Regions from separate parts of the Glutamicibacter sp. 363 genome, predicted to be linked through region 3. Evidence: riboswitches for the same ligand, from Rfam matches in the RefSeq annotation. Region 3 holds a riboswitch; each other region holds the start of a gene.

Region 1 (3,258 bases), on a different contig from region 3:
CGGGGACGCACCGGATAGCAGGCCAACGACGCCGCCGGTGAGCAGCAACGCGATGCTGACCAAAGCGACCGCCACGCTCACCGCAGCTAGCCCGGTGAGCCCAAAGATGTAGGGCAGGATCGGAATGACTGCGCCCGAAGCAAAGAACATGAACGAAGAAATGGCGGCTCCCGGTGCCGAACCAAGCTCCTCATGTTCGCGTTCCAGTTCCGCGCTGCGAACTTCTGGATGGAGTGAGAAGGAGGGGTTGCAATCGCAGGTAAACAGCCCCATGCGTTCTGCCGCGCGGTGTTCGGCGTCCTCATTGTTCATGCCACGTGCTTTGTAGATCAACACCAATTCATTGGCGTCAAGATCGAGGTCACGGGCGGCAGAAAGCGTGACTTGGGTAGGGCGCGACGCGGTGAGAAGCTCACGTTGGGAACGGACTGACACGAATTCCCCGGCAGCCATGGACAGCGCGCCGGCCAGCAGGCCGGCAATTCCGGAGAAGAGCACGAGGGACGAGGCCACACCGGTGGCGCCGATGCCCATGACCAAGGCCAGATTCGAAACGAGCCCGTCATTTGCGCCGAACACCGCGGCTCGGAAGTTGCCGGACAGCCGGGATCTGCCGGCCGTAGCCAAAGCACGGATGACTTCCTCATGCACTTGCTCATCCGCGGCCATTTGCGGCGCGGCATCCTGATCGGTGGCGTAAGGAGAGTTGCCTTCGGCACGCTGGGCCAGCGCCAAGACAAACACCGAACCGAAATGCCGGGCCATGAAACGCAACATGGTGCGCCGCATCGACGGACGGACCGGGCGCACGTGTTCACCGAGCTTAGCGCGCCAGTAATTTTCGTGGCGTTCTTCCGCTTCGGCTAGCCCACGGAGAATCTGGCGTTCTTGTCCGGTGCGCTTTTCGGCCAGTTCACGGTAGATCGCACCTTCGGCGACCTCATCGGCCATGTACTGGCGCCAGCGGCGGATCTGCGCCTTGGATGGTTCGGGAATTGAGGTTGGGGCCATCACGGGGATGAGTCTCCTGCGGCAGAATTGGATCATTCACGGGCAGATGATCCGGGTTAGGTTCAACCCCCTAGTTTAGTGAGTGAGTCGAGCACTGGGAATTTGGCAAGACTAAATACCTTAGCGGCGCCAGGGTTTTGCCCTCGGGCTGCCACGAATACCGAAAGTTCCTCGCGCTGCCTGTCGAAGCTCGGCGGACCCACGGTTCTGGCTAGCAATCGGGTGAGCAGGTGCGGGTCGGTGACGTAGTAGCTGACCCAGACTCCGCGAAGCGGAAACTGCACCTGGCCGGTTTGCAGGTCAATAATGGGAAGGACGTTTGAAGCCATAACTATCGTGGACCCTTAAAAGAGCTCTTGCCCGTAGCCGGTTGGAGTACGGACCGCTTCTTCATCCGAACCACCCATGAACCTGGGGTTGGTGTGCGGCCAGTCGGAGCTTGGCGCCGCATCTCGTGAAGCAACACCACGATGCTACACCCGTGGGCTGTCCGGATGCGTAGTGAGACGTCATACTCGGCTCTCGCGGGCCTCATGGGAAGCAGAGCCGAGCACCGGGAGGTGCACGGACCGCGCCCACAAGAACCCTGCGCTTGGCGCAGGCGAAGGTCGCCGGGCGGGGATCTGGACATCGGGCACTACCGGTGGCTGGCCCGGTGACCGATCTCCGGCAAGTGGCTCCCCTCCCGACCCGCCGTCGATGCCGCCAGGCCTGCCCGAGCCGCGCGGGAGTATCGCTGCGCAATATGCCGCTCAGGTCCAACGCCTCTGGTCCGTTGGGACCAACGCCAGGCTACGGACCGGCAGTTTCACCAGGTGGTGCTCCTAGTCGCTGGGCTCGGTCAGGGCCATCCGAGCTAGCGCGAGCCTATGCGGCCTGTTAGAGGCGGTGCCCTGCCAGAGCTATGAGCAAGATTTGGCGAAGAATCGTTGTTAGGACTGCTCGGCGATTCGCTGCAGCGAGGAGCGTTGTTCCTTCCATTGCTCAGCGCTGAATCCAGGGATATTTCTCGCCTGTTCGCGCAGTCCTACCTGTCCGTCGAGAAGCTCTCGAACGATATCGAGATGCCCGGCATGCCGGGAGGTCTCCGCGATCATATGAACAATAAGATGCTCCACGGTGGTATGCCGATGCACGGACCACCAGGGGACCTCTGCCGGGGATTCTAAGTTCAATTCGTCAAGCGCGTGTTCGGCAAATGCGATGGATTTTCGGTACAACGCGAGAACATCTTCTACCGAGAAGCTGGCCGGAGGCAGGAAGTCGATCTGCGGTTCATCGCTTTGCAGTAGTTGAAGCACATGCCGATCGTTGGGCACACGACCTAGGCACTCGCCGAAATAACCGTATTCGGTGATTGCTAGGTGGTAGATGACACCAAGCATGTGGGTTCCGGTATCCGTCATGGGGCGGCGGGCCAACTCCTCGGAGAGTCCCTGGCACTTCCAGAGCACGGTGTTGCGGGCCTCGTTCAAGTAGGTCCGAAGCCTCTTGGAGGACGGATTGCCAGCGGTATCCATGTGCCGAGTCTAGTTTCTTGGCGATTGAATAAACAGCGCCGGCGCATTGAGGGATTGGTTGCTGACTTCAGGACTGAAGCGTGAGCTCGGCGCAGTTCTCGTTGCCTATTGGTAAACTGACGCAGTGTAGGAACCTGAACCGGATTGGTTTAGCGGAATTGTAGGCCGGGTGCTGCCAATCTAGGGCTGCGCCGGTGTCAAAATGGTGGGAGAGCATGAAAACACTGCCCGTAGAGCCCACCGGCTCGTCGATTAATATCGGTGCCCGTTTGCGTGGGGTACGCCAAACCCGACGAATGACCATCGACCAGGTGGCTGAAATGTCCGGACTGACCAAGGGGTTCTTGTCTCGCGTGGAGCGAGACTTGACTAGCCCGTCGGTATCGACATTGCTTAGGCTCTGCGAAGTATTGGGCTTAGAAGTCGGGCAGCTCTTCTCTGTACCTGAAACCAAATTGGTCAGGTTGGAGCACGCACCGCGAATCGCCTTGGGCGGTCAGGGGATCACCGAACAGCTGGTCACTCCCCGCGCCGAGACCCGGGTGCAGATGATTAGGGCAGAGGTCGCGCCGCAGGGCTCGGGGGAGGCCGAGCTGTATTCGGTGGATTGCAAGGTGGAAGTTCTGCACGTGATTTCCGGAGAATTTACCTTGGTTCTGCCCGAGGACCGCATTGAACTGCAAGCGGGCGATACGGTAACCTTCCCGGGCCGTGAGCCGCACAGTTG
Region 2 (3,258 bases), on a different contig from region 3:
GTCCCCGGGCGCGATCCGGGCCTTGATGACCTGGGCGAAGCGTTGCACTCGCCGCTCGAATTCGGCGTAGCTGTAGCTGCGGGTCCCGTGGATCACCGCGGTCTTCGACGCATATACCTCGGCCGAACGCTGCAGGAATCGCAGGGGTGTGAGTTCCGAGTGGTTAGCCTGAGTCAAGACCATGTGTGCGATATCCTTCGATTCGTATCCGTGGTTTCCTTCAGCATACGTATGTGAGCTGAAACACTTGCGACCTTCATGGTGGCATGAACCTCAGGTTCAATCCAAGAAACGCGGTATCAATTCGTTCAGTGGCCGAAATTCAGCGCCGGGTGACAGTTCGGTCGAGGAGCGCCTCTGGAGAGATGCCGAGAATCCTGTCGTCACCCGCATGCGGGGTGCCGCGACCGTCGGTGTTGTTCGTCAGCACCCAGAGCTCGCCGGTCTCACTGGCCTTCACGTCTCTCAGGCGCCCGTGGTCACCTACGAGGAGCTCGGTGGAATCGTCGGGCGCGCTCAGCTCGACGGCTCGCAGGCGCTCCCCGCGCAGGTTGGCGATGTAGAGGACCCCGTCGTGGATGGCGATGCCGCTGGGGCTCGCGGACTGCGTGCTCCATTGCTGGATCGGGTCGCGGTATTCGGGATCTTCCGCAATGCCTTCGTACGCCGGCCAGCCGTAGTTGGCTCCGGGCTCGATAATGTTCAATTCATCCCAGCGGTTCTGCCCAAACTCGCTGGCATACATGGTTCCGTCGGGAGCCCAAGCGATACCCTGTGGATTGCGATGGCCGACACTGAATACCGGCGAACCGGGGAATGGGTTGTCGTCGGGGATCTCGCCCTGAATGGTCAGCCGCAGAATCTTTCCGCCTAGACTTTCCAGATCCTGAGCCGAGGCTTCATTTCCAGCGTCTCCCACGGTCGCATAGAGCATCGAATCCGGGCCGATGGCTAGACGCCCCCCGTTGTGGATTCCTGCCGATGGCAATTCGGACAGGATCGTCCGCGGTTGACTCAGCGCGAGCGCACCGCTTTCGCCGGAAAGCTCGAATCGCTGGATGCGATTGCCGTCTTCTGCGGTGGAGTATGCGAAAAGGTAGGGCTGTTGATAGGCCAGCCCAAGCAGTCCGCCTTCGCCACCATGGACCACGTCGTCCAGGCGGATGATCTGCCTGGTTTTGCCCGCTGAATCTATTTCCACGATCCGCCCCGAATCGCGTTCCGAAACGATCAGCGTATTTTCGGCGAAGGCCATGGACCAGGGGGCGGCTAGCTCGGCTGCGATACTTCGCGGTTCGGGCGACTTGGTATCGACTGCGCTGCTGCTTGACGTGGGGCCGGGGGAGCGCGGTGCTTCGGAGGCGCATCCGGTGAGCATCGCGGCGCAGGCGAGAATCCCAAGGAAAACGGTGATCTTCGGATTACCAGCTATTCGAGGCCGCATGGTTTCAGGCTAGCAAGATCCGTTCGCTATGCAAGAGGCTGGGCGCTTCGTATCGCACCGAAGGGGAGCGGTATCAGCGGGCCGCGCAGCCGCATCCGAACCCTCCGGTGATTGAATAAATTTCCAATGGACCCTCGAATACTTGTGGCTCATCGAATTTTGGGTTGAATATTTCGATTTGCGAAGCAATTTGTTTGACGCGCGGGAGCTTAGGCCAATATCGTTTTAATCAGAATCATGAGCGTCAGCTAAAGGCCCTGGCTAGCTGGCCGGCAACCCTCTATACGGTAGCGGGGTGCTCCAGGTGAAGATTCGGTGTCGCGCAACACCGCACGATACAAGTACCGCACATCGAGGCGTTAAACCTTCGACGGCGGGTAAGAGCAAGTCAAAGCTGCTTTAGCCTGCCGCCGACCGTCGCCGTACCGGTGGGCATGAAGCAAAGGAAGTCAAGGCATGTCTTTGAATCAGGAACTTGACGCACTGACGCTGCGCAAGGTTTTCGCCCAGCACCCATCGGGAATTGCCACTCTGTGCGCCGAAGTCAACGGGGAAAAGACGGGAATCGTCGCTTCCTCATTCACCGTAGGGGTTTCCTTGGAACCGGCGTTGGTGATGTTTGCCGTGCAGAAAACCTCGAACACTTGGCCGAAGCTGCGGGACGCAAATCGAATCGGCGTTTCGGTGCTCAGCGAGCGCAATGAAGGGGTCTGCGGGCAGATCGCTTCCAAGAGCGGAGATCGATTCCGCGGGGTGGACACCCACACCAGCGACGACGGCTCGTTGTTCATCCATGACTCAACGCTGTGGCTCGACACGACGATCTACAGTGAGGTTGAGGCCGGAGACCATTGGGTCATCCTGTTGCAGGTCCATGGCCATAAGGTCGCCGAGCATTTACCGTCGATTTTCCATGATTCACGATTTCACTCGTTACCAGTCCCGGAACTCGTCTAAATAGTTGTCGTCGCTTCGCGCCACCTGTCATTTTCGCTGACATGTGGCGCGCAGTCGTTTAACTGGCCCGGCGGGCTCGGACCGCGCGGGCGCGTTAAGTTCATATGACCGCAGAGGGGTGCTCTGCATCGAATTGTGGATTACTCGCCTCGAAGTTACGTTTCAGTAGCTTTTTGGAGCGGTGACTACCGCGTTCTTCACGAAGATTCTTTCCACAAAACTATCCACACCTCTGTGGATGGTACGTTGATAAGTCGTTGCAGCAGGTTGAAAACACCGGAATCCCGCGAGTTATGCTGTGGATAACGTCATTTGCGAAGGTTGACTCTACAAAGAAATTAACTTTCTATCCACAGGTGTGCAAACAACAAACTCCAAGTCAGATAGTCATTAGCGCAACTTAAGTGGGGTAATCCACAAGCTTCTCCCCAAGTCGCACACAGGGTCATCCACAGCTAGAGGGGGATTATCCACAGATCTTGTGGATAACAGAGTTTGCGGCTATGGATAAGAGACCTACTGTTGGCTTTGGGACTGATATATCCACAGGTACCGCCGACACGATAACGTCGGTTGGCGGTGACATGCTTGAGTGTTGCCATCATGGCACAAGGGTATTTCCCAGAGGGTCAATAGGGGATGGAAGTGTCAGTTATGAGCGCGGAGCCGGTCTACGAGAGTCAGGGTTCGGAAGCGGGTCGCACCCCGCCGCAGGATATTCCTGCCGAAATGTCGGTTCTTGGCGGCATGATGCTGTCGAAGGATGCGATCGCCGACGTGGTCGAGGCGCTGCGCGGAACAGATTTCTATCGCCCGGCCCATGAATCCATTTTTGACGCAATCATCGATCTCTACGG
Region 3 (3,258 bases):
GCTCCGGTTACCGTGCCGGTGACGGACAGCCGTTGGGGCTGCACGCCGTTGATCTCGTAGTCCCCCACGATGCGCGCCTTGTAGATCGCCGGATTGTGCGTCGCGATGGTGCGGGCGTTGCGCCAGTGGCGGTCCATATTGCAGCTATTGCGGGTGGAGGATGCACCCAGCGCGTCGAAGAGCTTGCTGGTCGCACCGATGACCAGCGGCTGCACGATCGTCTGGGCGCGGTTGGCCGCCAGTTCGCACACGGCAAAGCGCTCCTCGGCATTCAGGTTCGCATCTGCCATGGCTGATTCGACCTCCAGCACCGCGCCCATGACCACGGACTCCGCGGCGAAGATTTCGGCGGAGACCTCGCCGACGAGCTGCAATACCTGCGGTTCGCGGTGCACCGGAACTCCGGTGCCGGTGCTGAAACTGCGGGTACGCGCCTGCACCGAGGAGCGCAGGTCGTTCAGTGCCGCGCGTCCGATTCCGGCCTGTACCGCCATGAGCACGAGTTGGAAGATCGCGGCTTCCGGATCCGTGGGGTCCTCCGGCATGAAGGTGTCCACCGGAACTTCGTGGAATTCGGTGCTGCCGGTACCGGTGAGCTGTTGGCCGAAACCGTCCCAGTCATCGAGGATTTTCACGCCGCTGTGCTGGGTGGAAACTACCGCGATCTGGCGCCCTGGGAGTTGCGGGTGCGCCACCGCTACGGTGGTCCAGTCGGCGAAGATGGTGCCGGTGCAATAGAACTTCCGCCCGTTGACCAGCCAGCGCGACCCCTCCTCGGTGACCTTGGTGTTGAGCAACCCGAGGGCGTTGCCGCCTTCCTCGGTGTAGGCGTTGCCCACGATCTGCCCGGAGCTGATCCGGGCAACCCATTTGCTGCGGAGCTGCGCATCTTCCAGGCGCACCGCGTTTTCCACGAAGGCAATATGCGCGCGCCATAGCTGGGCCACATGCGAGTCCGCCTCGGCTAATTCGATGAGCAGCCGGAAGACATCGCTCAAGCGTGCCCCGTGGCCGCCGTCGGCGACCGGCAGGCGCAGCGCACCGAAGCGCTCGCGGTTCAGCAAGCCAACCTGTTCAAATGGCAGGATCCGCTGCCGGTCGCGTTCTCTTGCACCCGAGGCGATCTGCGCGAATACCGGACGGAAAATGCCGGCAAGCCGTTCATACTGCTCGTCAGCGCCGGGGCCCGGGGTGATCTTCAGCAGCTGCCGGGTAGGAAGTTCTTGTGGAAGGTCGTCAAGCCCCACCGCGCTACCCGCAATAGACGGGTCGCTGAGCGCATTAAAGTCGCCAGCGGGATCGCCAAATGACATCGGAAGTCCTCAATTCTTTCCATCGGTCCTGGCTGTAGCACCGTCCCGCGCCAATATTTGGTGGGTGGTTGCTGCGACGTCGACGAGCCAGATCTCTCGGTCGCTCTGGATGGTTCGTAATCATTTGTAGCCTGAGGTTTACATCGCCATCAACCCGGTTAGTCACATTTCGTCGTGTGCGGATGGAGATTGAAATGCATCAAGGACAGCACTTGCCTAGCGAGGTCGAACGCAATACCTAGCGTTTAGCGATTTTTCGGCCAAATACGCGATTGATGAAATAAAAATCGAAACATCACGATGATGTGACGCATCTATCGAATATTTTTCATGTTACGAAAGATTTGCATTGAAATCGTTCGAAGGCCTGTAATAGTCGTGTAACCATCCCGAGCGGCTAAGAGATCTGGCTCTGTGACGCCGCAGCAACCACCACACACGGTTAATAAACCAAACGGTGTCCGGTGCTACCGCCAGGAACGATGGAGATGAAAATGACTACAGCCTTTGCCTTGCCCGAGACCGTCCAAAGCGCAACGGCGCTCGACGTGGAGTTCCTCGAGCTATCGCGTACTTTCACCGCCAAGAAGGAAAGCAACACGGTGCTTCGCGACGTGAATCTGCGCCTCGAAGCGGGCCAGATTGTTGCAATTCTCGGCGCAAGCGGTTGCGGCAAATCCACTCTCTTGCGGGCGGCCTCCGGCCTGGACCGCCCCTCCACCGGGTCGGTGGTCATCGGAAGCCGCGCCGTGACGGGGATAGATGAGCGGTGCGCCGTTGCATTCCAGGAACCACGGCTATTGCCTTGGCGCTCGGTCCGAGACAACGTGTCCATCGGCCTTGCGCCGGGAACCGACAAGCAATCCGGGCGCCAGCTGATCGCCGAGCTGCTGGAGCTGACCGGCTTGAGCCACGCAGCAGATCTGCGCCCACGTGAAATTTCCGGGGGCATGGCTCAGCGGGTTTCGCTTGCTCGCGCGTTGGCCCGGCGCCCGGGCGTCCTGCTTCTCGACGAACCCTTTGGTGCGCTCGATGCGCTGACCCGAATGAAAATGCAGGATCTGCTGCTGGCCATCCATAAGTCTTTCCCGACTACCGTGCTGCTGGTGACCCACGACGTCGATGAGGCGCTGACTCTCGCCGACCGCATCGTCGTGCTGGGCCGACCCGAGGGCCAGGCCTCGGCGACTGTGATCGAGGATCGAGTCCTGTCCGCGGCGCACCCGCGCAGCCATACGAGCAGCGAATTCGTCGCCCACCGCACAGCGCTGCTGAGCCTGCTCGGCGTTGATCCGACGAACCACTAGCACTTTCTACCGCACTCATTTGGTCCCGCGGGCCTTCCCTTCGCACAAATCAAGGATTTTCCATGCTCTCGAATCGTTTTTCCCGTCGCGCCGCACTATCCGTAGCAACGCTTGGCATTTCGGCCCTGGTGCTGACCGGATGCGCGGGCGAGAACGCCGCAGCCGACGGCCAGACGCTGTCCATCGACTTCGCCACCTACAATCCGCTGAGCCTGGTCCTGAAAGAAAAGGGGTGGCTGGACGCCGCCGCTAAGGAACAAGGGGTCAGCGTCGAATGGATCCAGTCGGCCGGCTCGAACAAGGCCAACGAGGCGCTGCGCGCCGATGCCGTGGATGTGGGATCCACCGCCGGTTCGGCAGCACTGCTGGCCCGCTCCAACGGCTCACCTATCAAGACCATCTCGCTGTATTCGCAGCCCGAATGGTCCGCCCTAGTGGTGAACGAGGACTCGGATATCAAGTCGGTCAAGGACCTTGAGGGCAAACAGGTCGCGGCCACCAAGGGCACCGACCCCTACTTCTTCTTGCTGCAATCCTTGGCCGAAGCCGGTCTGAGCGATTCGGACATCACCTTGCAGAACGTGCAGCACGCCGATGGGCGCACCGCGCTGGTCAACGGTTCGGTCGATGCCTGGAGC

What was found. A riboswitch is a leader RNA that binds a small molecule or an ion and turns the genes downstream of it on or off. The one in region 3 is predicted to bind S-adenosylmethionine.
Region 1: another riboswitch for S-adenosylmethionine. It lies ahead of ACT3UA_RS04395 (hypothetical protein); the one in region 3 lies ahead of ACT3UA_RS15025 (ABC transporter ATP-binding protein).
Region 2: another riboswitch for S-adenosylmethionine. It lies ahead of ACT3UA_RS01880 (flavin reductase family protein); the one in region 3 lies ahead of ACT3UA_RS15025 (ABC transporter ATP-binding protein).

Annotation. Positions count from the first base shown of each region.
Region 1 covers NZ_JBQSYR010000005.1:48,638-51,895, forward strand. The annotation lists gene ACT3UA_RS04390 (VIT1/CCC1 transporter family protein) at 1-1,011, opposite strand, end outside; gene ACT3UA_RS04395 (hypothetical protein) at 1,074-1,340, opposite strand; SAM riboswitch class IV at 1,359-1,471, opposite strand; gene ACT3UA_RS04400 (DinB family protein) at 1,944-2,531, opposite strand; gene ACT3UA_RS04405 (helix-turn-helix domain-containing protein) at 2,747-3,258, shown strand, end outside.
Region 2 covers NZ_JBQSYR010000002.1:69,127-72,384, reverse strand. The annotation lists gene ACT3UA_RS01890 (AMP-binding protein) at 1-183, opposite strand, end outside; gene ACT3UA_RS01885 (PQQ-dependent sugar dehydrogenase) at 323-1,444, opposite strand; SAM riboswitch class IV at 1,678-1,794, shown strand; gene ACT3UA_RS01880 (flavin reductase family protein) at 1,901-2,401, shown strand; gene dnaB (replicative DNA helicase) at 3,056-3,258, shown strand, end outside.
Region 3 covers NZ_JBQSYR010000026.1:29,945-33,202, reverse strand. The annotation lists gene ACT3UA_RS15030 (acyl-CoA dehydrogenase) at 1-1,313, opposite strand, end outside; SAM riboswitch class I at 1,330-1,429, opposite strand; SAM riboswitch class I at 1,695-1,802, shown strand; gene ACT3UA_RS15025 (ABC transporter ATP-binding protein) at 1,808-2,620, shown strand; gene ACT3UA_RS15020 (aliphatic sulfonate ABC transporter substrate-binding protein) at 2,683-3,258, shown strand, end outside.